3 regions of the Halobacillus sp. AWH4_228 genome follow, and region 3 is predicted to be linked to each of the others. Evidence: riboswitches for the same ligand, from Rfam matches in the RefSeq annotation. Region 3 holds a riboswitch; each other region holds the start of a gene.
What was found. Region 3 has a riboswitch for S-adenosylmethionine ahead of ACXADP_RS11550 (sulfite exporter TauE/SafE family protein). Riboswitches for the same ligand answer to the same signal wherever they lie in the genome.
Positions count from the first base shown of each region.

Region 1 (2,266 bases), 1.5 Mb from region 3:
GTCCGATGGAAAGACGAATCAGCTCTTCCGTCACTCCGGTCGCCGCAAGCTCTTCAACAGAAAGCTGCTGGTGGGTCGTAGACGCCGGGTGGATGATCAGAGATTTCGCATCGCCGACATTGGCGACATGGGACCACAACGAGATGTTGTTGATCACCTGACTCCCAGCTTCTCTGCCTCCTTTGATTCCAAATACGACAATGGAACCGTAGCCGCCCTCTAAATATTGATTGGCCAGTTCATGGGCCGGATGGTTTTTCAAGCCGGGGTAGGAAACCCACTCCACATCGGGGTGTTCCGCCAAGTATTCAGCCACTTCCCGGGCATTATCTGAATGACGTTCCACCCGCAAATGTAGCGTTTCAAGTCCCTGGAGCAGAAGGAAAGCGTTCTGCGGACTGAGGCAGGAGCCAAAGTCACGAAGCAGCTGAACCCTGAGTTTTGTAATGTAGGCGAGCGTGCCGAAATCGGCTGTATAAACGATCCCGTTGTAGCTCGGATCCGGCTCTGTGAAAACAGGGAACTTTCCATTGCCCCAGTCAAACTGCCCGCCGTCGACAACGACGCCGCCGATAGCTGTTCCATGGCCACCAATCCATTTCGTGGCCGAATGGACGACAATGTCAGCTCCGTGTTCAATCGGACGGCACGTGTAAGGTGTGGCAAACGTGTTATCGACGATCAATGGAACCTGATGTTCATGGGCAATGGCGGACACCTTCTCAAAATCAAGCACGTGAAGACTCGGGTTGCCGATGGTCTCAGCGAAGACGGCCTTCGTATTCTCATTGATGGCCTGTCTGAAATTGTCCGGATCGACCGGGTCAACAAAATGAACATTAATGCCATACCGCGGTAAAGTGTTGGCGAATAAATTATAAGTTCCGCCGTATAAATTGGATGCTGCCACGACTTCATCTCCTGCACCAGCTACATTCAAAATGGCCAGTGCAATGGCGGACATGCCTGAAGCCGTCGCTACCGAGGCTACTCCGCCTTCCAGAAGAGCCATGCGTTTTTCGAATACGTCCACCGTCGGATTTCCGAGCCGGGAGTAAATATTCCCCGGTTCATCGAGGGCAAAAAGGCTCTGGGCGTGATCGGTATCATGAAACACATAGGATGTGGTCTGGTAAATCGGAACGGCCCTTGAACCGGTCGTAGGATCTGGTGACTGTCCACCGTGCAGAGAAATGGTATCAATATCGTAGCCTTCAAAAGAGTTGGTCATTGTATGGCCTCCTAAAGTTTATTATTCTCATCATTTTAATCAGTTTTAAAAAGAAACTGGTCCTTACAGCGTCTTTATCCATGCAAAAAGCCCTCTTCCATATAAGAAGAGGGCTGAACGTGCTGATATCCTCCTCTTATCTACCAGATCCATGATCTGTAGGACTTGGCACCTTTTCAAACCGATGTTTGAAGGTTGCCGGGCTTCACAGGGCCTATTCCCTCAGCCGCTCTTAATAAGAGTACTAGTTATTTAATTTTGATTATGTTGTGAATTATAGCTGACCATCTGCATCAATGTCAATAACATTCTGAATTTTTATTTTATTGAAGCGTCAATGGTTCTTTTCAGCTGATGAATGATATCTTCATCGCTCTCAATTCCTATGGATAAGCGGATGACGTAATCGTTCACTCCGATTTTTTCACGTTCAGTTTCTGACAGAGCCCTGTGCGACGTACGGACAGGGTAGGACACAGTTGTCTGGACACCAGCGAGTGTCGGTGCAATTTTGATCCATCCAAGAGATTTGAAAAAGGCTTCCACATCCACGCTCTCATTGAGCTCGATGGTAACAATCGCTCCATGACCACGTTCAGATACGTATTCAGGATAAAACACCTTTTTAACCCCAATATGCTCCCGAAGTGCCTCTGCAACACTTTTTGCATTCGCAGACTGTTGTTTCATCCGGAGTGCAAGGGTTTTGGCTCCTCTCTGGGTCAACCAAGCTTCAAACGGACTTAAATTTGCTCCAAGAGTCACGATTTTCTGGGCTGCTTTGGAAATCAATGCTTCCGAACCGGCAAGGACGCCGCACGTGACATCACTATGACCGCCTATGTATTTCGTTGCACTGTGCACAACAAGGTCCACTCCATACTGATAGGGCTGGACAAGATAGGGGGTGGCGAATGTATTATCCACCATCGTCTTTATGCCGTGTTTTTGAGCGAGACTGCTCAGACCTTTCAAGTCTTCCACGCGTAGGAACGGGTTGGAAATCGATTCCGTATAAAGCAGATGGGTATGAGG
Region 1 is NZ_JBSWTE010000001.1:3,800,890-3,803,155, forward strand. It holds gene ACXADP_RS19595 (PLP-dependent aspartate aminotransferase family protein) at 1-1,231, opposite strand, end outside; SAM riboswitch class I at 1,365-1,473, opposite strand; gene ACXADP_RS19600 (trans-sulfuration enzyme family protein) at 1,550-2,266, opposite strand, start outside.
Region 1: another riboswitch for S-adenosylmethionine. It lies ahead of ACXADP_RS19595 (PLP-dependent aspartate aminotransferase family protein); the one in region 3 lies ahead of ACXADP_RS11550 (sulfite exporter TauE/SafE family protein).

Region 2 (2,266 bases), 460 kb from region 3:
TCACACCGATACCGTGAGCTTCCTTAGCCCATTCCGCCAGTTCATAGCGGTTCGTATAGAGCGGGTCGAGAGATGTTGGGAACGTTGTTTCCGTTGGGAGCGTGCAGGCACAGCCACCGTCCGGCAGGTTGAAGAAAGTAGGATGCTCCTCCGTTGTCCGGTAAGGGATTGGAAGGGCCCCAACATAACCGTCCACGGTTTTACGGATTTTCTCAACGTACGGCTGCATCGTTGCCGGACCGCGGAAACAGTTCATTCCTACAACGAGCGCCCCTTTTTCTTCTAATAAGCGGCAGGCCTCTTCGACTTCATAGCCATCCCGCAAGACGTTCTCCCCCATCAGACCGAATGTGATGACAGCAGGGAGGTCCTGCTTTTGAATTTCTTCAAGAGCAATCAGAGCTTCTTCATAGTAGTAGAAGGTTTCACCATTCACGAAATCTACACCTTCCTCTTTACACCAGCCGATCATCTCTGCAAACATGCTCCTTGTTTTCTCAACAGCTTCAGGATCATCCGGATTGAACAGGTTGGTATTGGAAACGTTCCCAGCCACAAGAGCTTCTTCCTCTGGATGCTCTTGAGCCACCTCTTTAGCCAGACGAATTGCCTGACGGTTGAGCGGTTCCAGTAATTCTTCTTTTCCAATAATTCTCATTTTTTCGCGGTGACCGTTATACGTGAATGCTAACACAACGTCGGAGCCCGCAAGCATATAGTCTCGATAAGTCTGTTTGAGTGCCTCCGGGTTATCCAGCGCTACTTCCGGTACGAAGGATCCAGCTTGTAAATAGCCGCGGCGCTCCAATTCAAACAAGTAACCTTCTCCACAAATGACGGGTCCATCCTGTAACCTCTGCTCTAATGATCGTTTCATTTCACAACAACCTTTCCATTTGGTATTGAATAAATATATTAGAAAGCTCATCCTTCTAAAGGAATATGCTGACTCACAGATTCTGATGGAGCTCTTTTTAACAGAAGAAGTGGTGTATATTTCCATTAAAAAAAGACCTCCTTTGATAAGGGGCCTTCCATTTATCTAAGACTCCTTATCTTCAAGGCAGTATAACTGCCTTCTGGATTTAGCACCGTGCCAATGGCTGGTTGCTGAGGTATCAAAGGGCCAGTCCCTACACCTCTCTGGATAAGTTCGTATGTAATTTTTAAAGCAGCTGATCCGTTTGATCAACGTGTATCCTTTCGCTTGCGTTATACATTACAGGAAAATATAGTGAGAATCAATAGAATTTTCGGAAAAAATACACCGGTATTTAAAAGCGGAAGTTAAGAAGGCAGCGCCGTTTCGACGATAATGGGAAAATGAACGTAGACTTATAGGTGGAGGGGTTCTCTTCATTATGAAACTTTATACAAGGCATTTCGTAGTCCCTTATAGAAGGTTTTGTATGGGGGAGCAGGCGATGTGTTCTGTCTTAACAGGAATGGTTTTTCTGTCTTAGGGATTGTGGTGGGAAGTGCGTAAAAAATGGAGGTTGGTAGAATGAACGTTTATGTCTATGCTTTAGATACCTTGGCAGACTGGGAACTTGGCTATGTAACCGCTGAGTTGAACTCGGGGCAGTACTTTAAAAGAAGACGGGAAGATGTTTCACTTCAGGTGGCAGGGGCAGGAAAAGAAACAATTACGACAAAAGGAGGGATGAGGATTACACCTGATATAACCACGGATGAGATCCTCCTTTCTCCTTCGACCGTTTTGCTGCTGCCCGGAGCAGATACGTGGAACCGATGTATCCATCAACCCATCATACATAAAGCAGCGAAGCTTCTGGACTGTGGGGCGACGGTTGCTGCCATTTGTGGGGCCACACCGATGCTTGCTGAAGCCGGTTTGTTAAACATTCGTTTCCATAACAGCAACAGTCTTGAATATCTTTATATGGTCCGTCCGAACTATGATGGGGAGGCGTATTACAAGGACATAAAGGCCGTAGCGGATCAGAACCTTATAACAGCCAGCTCTGCAGGAGCCCTTTTATTTGCGAATCTTATACTTAAGCACTTGGACGTTTTTTCGGAAAGAACCCTGGAAGCGTGGTATACGTACTTCAACACAGGTGATCCCCGGTACTTTTACATATTGATGGAAACCTTAGAGAAATAGATTCAATAGAAGATGAAAGTGTTGTCTCAAGGTGGGAGAGGAGGAGAGCATGGACAAAGCAATCCATTTTCTATTCATCATTCTTATCTTTATTGTGTATCATGTCGTATCATTCGGAGATACTCCCGCTCCTTTTGG
Region 2 is NZ_JBSWTE010000001.1:1,816,324-1,818,589, forward strand. It holds gene ACXADP_RS09100 (homocysteine S-methyltransferase family protein) at 1-877, opposite strand, end outside; SAM riboswitch class I at 1,050-1,154, opposite strand; gene ACXADP_RS09105 (DJ-1/PfpI family protein) at 1,505-2,128, shown strand; gene ACXADP_RS09110 (hypothetical protein) at 2,178-2,266, shown strand, end outside.
Region 2: another riboswitch for S-adenosylmethionine. It lies ahead of ACXADP_RS09100 (homocysteine S-methyltransferase family protein); the one in region 3 lies ahead of ACXADP_RS11550 (sulfite exporter TauE/SafE family protein).

Region 3 (2,266 bases):
TGGTCTGAATGCAGGAGCGGAGATGAAAGAAATGGTTTCACAGAGGATATTGATCAACCATTAGACAAACGCCTTGGCGGTTTGTTTTCTAAGCTTGTCATTCTATAAGCTGAAAGCGCAGTTCTCCATTAGAACTGCGCTTTTTTTAACCGTGTTTCCGTCTGCGGGTGCCGGTGCCGTTGAATATATTTTCGAACTGAGAAGATAACGGCAGCAGCATATCCGGCAAGAAGCAGGCTGTAGATGATAACTAAGGTCTGTTCACTCCATGTGGCATAGGTGAGCAGGGTCCGGCTGTTCGTCAAGATGATAAATCCACCCGCCGCTACCCCAAGCACGAGAGGGGGGAGTTTTTTCACAAGCCAGGCAGCGAGGGGGGCTGCAATAACGCCACCGATCACAAAGGCGAGCACAAGCATCCAGCTCAGCTCTTCCCACCCAAGGAAGATCAGGAAGCCGGCCGTAGCAGATAAAGTAACGATGAATTCACTTGTATCTACGGTGCCGATGACTTTTCTGGGAAGGATTCCTTTGCTGGATAAGAGAACAGGTGTATTTACCGGCCCCCAACCCCCGCCGCCCACGGCATCAAGAAAACCGCCCAGAAAACCTAAGGGAAACAAGAAGCGCCGTCGAAATGGTCTTTTTTCTGTATGCAAGGGCTTCACTCGATTCATCAGTAAAAAGCGGATGACCACATAAACGCCAAGCCCTAGTAAAAAAACGGAAATGTACGGACGGATCAGCTCACCTGGAATCCAGCTGAGCAGAGCAGCCCCGGCAAAGGCACTGATCCCTCCGGGGAGAGCAAGAGTCAAAACGAGACGCTTATCCACGTTGCCGAATTTATAATGGGAAAACCCGGAAGCTGCCGTTGTAGCAATCTGGGACAAATGAATAGAGGCGGAGGCCACCGCCGGAGCCATTCCATAGGCGAGGAGGATGGTGGAGGAGCTTAAACCAAATCCCATTCCGAGGGCTCCATCCATCAATTGAGCAAAGAATCCAACCAGTGAAAATATAAGTAATTTCTTCATCGTACCTCTCCTTTTGATTAAACACATAAGATTACTTGGTTTTAACCATGAAGAGGCATAAAAAAACCTCTTCATCCAGAAGAGGTCAAGCTTCCTCTCCTTATCTTTCAGACCACCGTCTGCTGGAATGAGCACCTTTTCCAATGTGAGGTTGCTGCGGGATCATCAGACCAGTTTCCTCCCCCGGCTCTTTATAAGGATATATGTAGCCCGCGCTGAAAGCGGAATTCCTAAGTACATGAATAATATATTCAAAGCTAAAACATGGATGACGATTTGTCAATGGTTTACAATAAAATAAACAGAAAACTAGTAATATTTAAAATGCATGTTGACATATCTTTAAATCGGGTCTAATATTTGAATCAAATCTTTTGAACAAAATCTGGAAACATTTTTCTTATCGAGAGAGGTGGAGGGACTGGCCCTTGGAAGCCTCGGCAACGGATCTGTCGTCATGAACAGAAGCTGTGCCAATTCCAGCAGGTGATCAACACTTGGAAGGATAAGAAGAACGGTTGAATCATGTATAATGACTCTCCTTTCTTCTTACCATCAGAAGAAAGGTTTTTTTGTTGAAGATAAGAAAGGAGGAGCTTATGAATACGAGTGCACCGACATATGGAACATTCACCGGGGATCCTTTACTTTATATGGATATTGATGATGGACACAAAGGGGCAGAGAGTGTGATTCAATGGGCTTACGGGCATTATGGAAAACAGCTCGTTTATGCGTGCAGCTTCGGTGCTGAAGCGATCGTACTGCTTGACTTCATTGCAAAGGCACAGCCGGATGCCGACGTCGTTTTTCTGGACACTGGACTTCATTTCCAGGAAACCTATGATTTGATAGACAAAGTGAAAAAGAGGTATCCGGATTTGAACATCCATATGAAAAAGCCGGAATTGACAGTGGAAGAACAGGCAGAGGAATATGGTCCGGCCCTTTGGAAAAGGAATCCCGACCAATGCTGTGCCATCAGAAAAATCAAACCGCTGGAAGAAGCCCTGACAGGAGCGGCGGCCTGGATGTCGGGATTAAGAAGAGAACAATCTGCAAGCCGGAGTCATACGAACTTCGTCAACAAGGACGAACGCTTCCAGTCCATCAAGGTATGCCCCTTAATTCACTGGACATGGGAAGACGTATGGACTTATATCCGACTAAATAGCTTGGATTACAATGAATTACATGACCAAAGCTATCCAAGTGTCGGCTGCATCCCC
Region 3 is NZ_JBSWTE010000001.1:2,277,025-2,279,290, reverse strand. It holds gene ACXADP_RS11550 (sulfite exporter TauE/SafE family protein) at 129-1,037, opposite strand; SAM riboswitch class I at 1,135-1,237, opposite strand; SAM riboswitch class I at 1,435-1,549, shown strand; gene ACXADP_RS11545 (phosphoadenylyl-sulfate reductase) at 1,637-2,266, shown strand, end outside.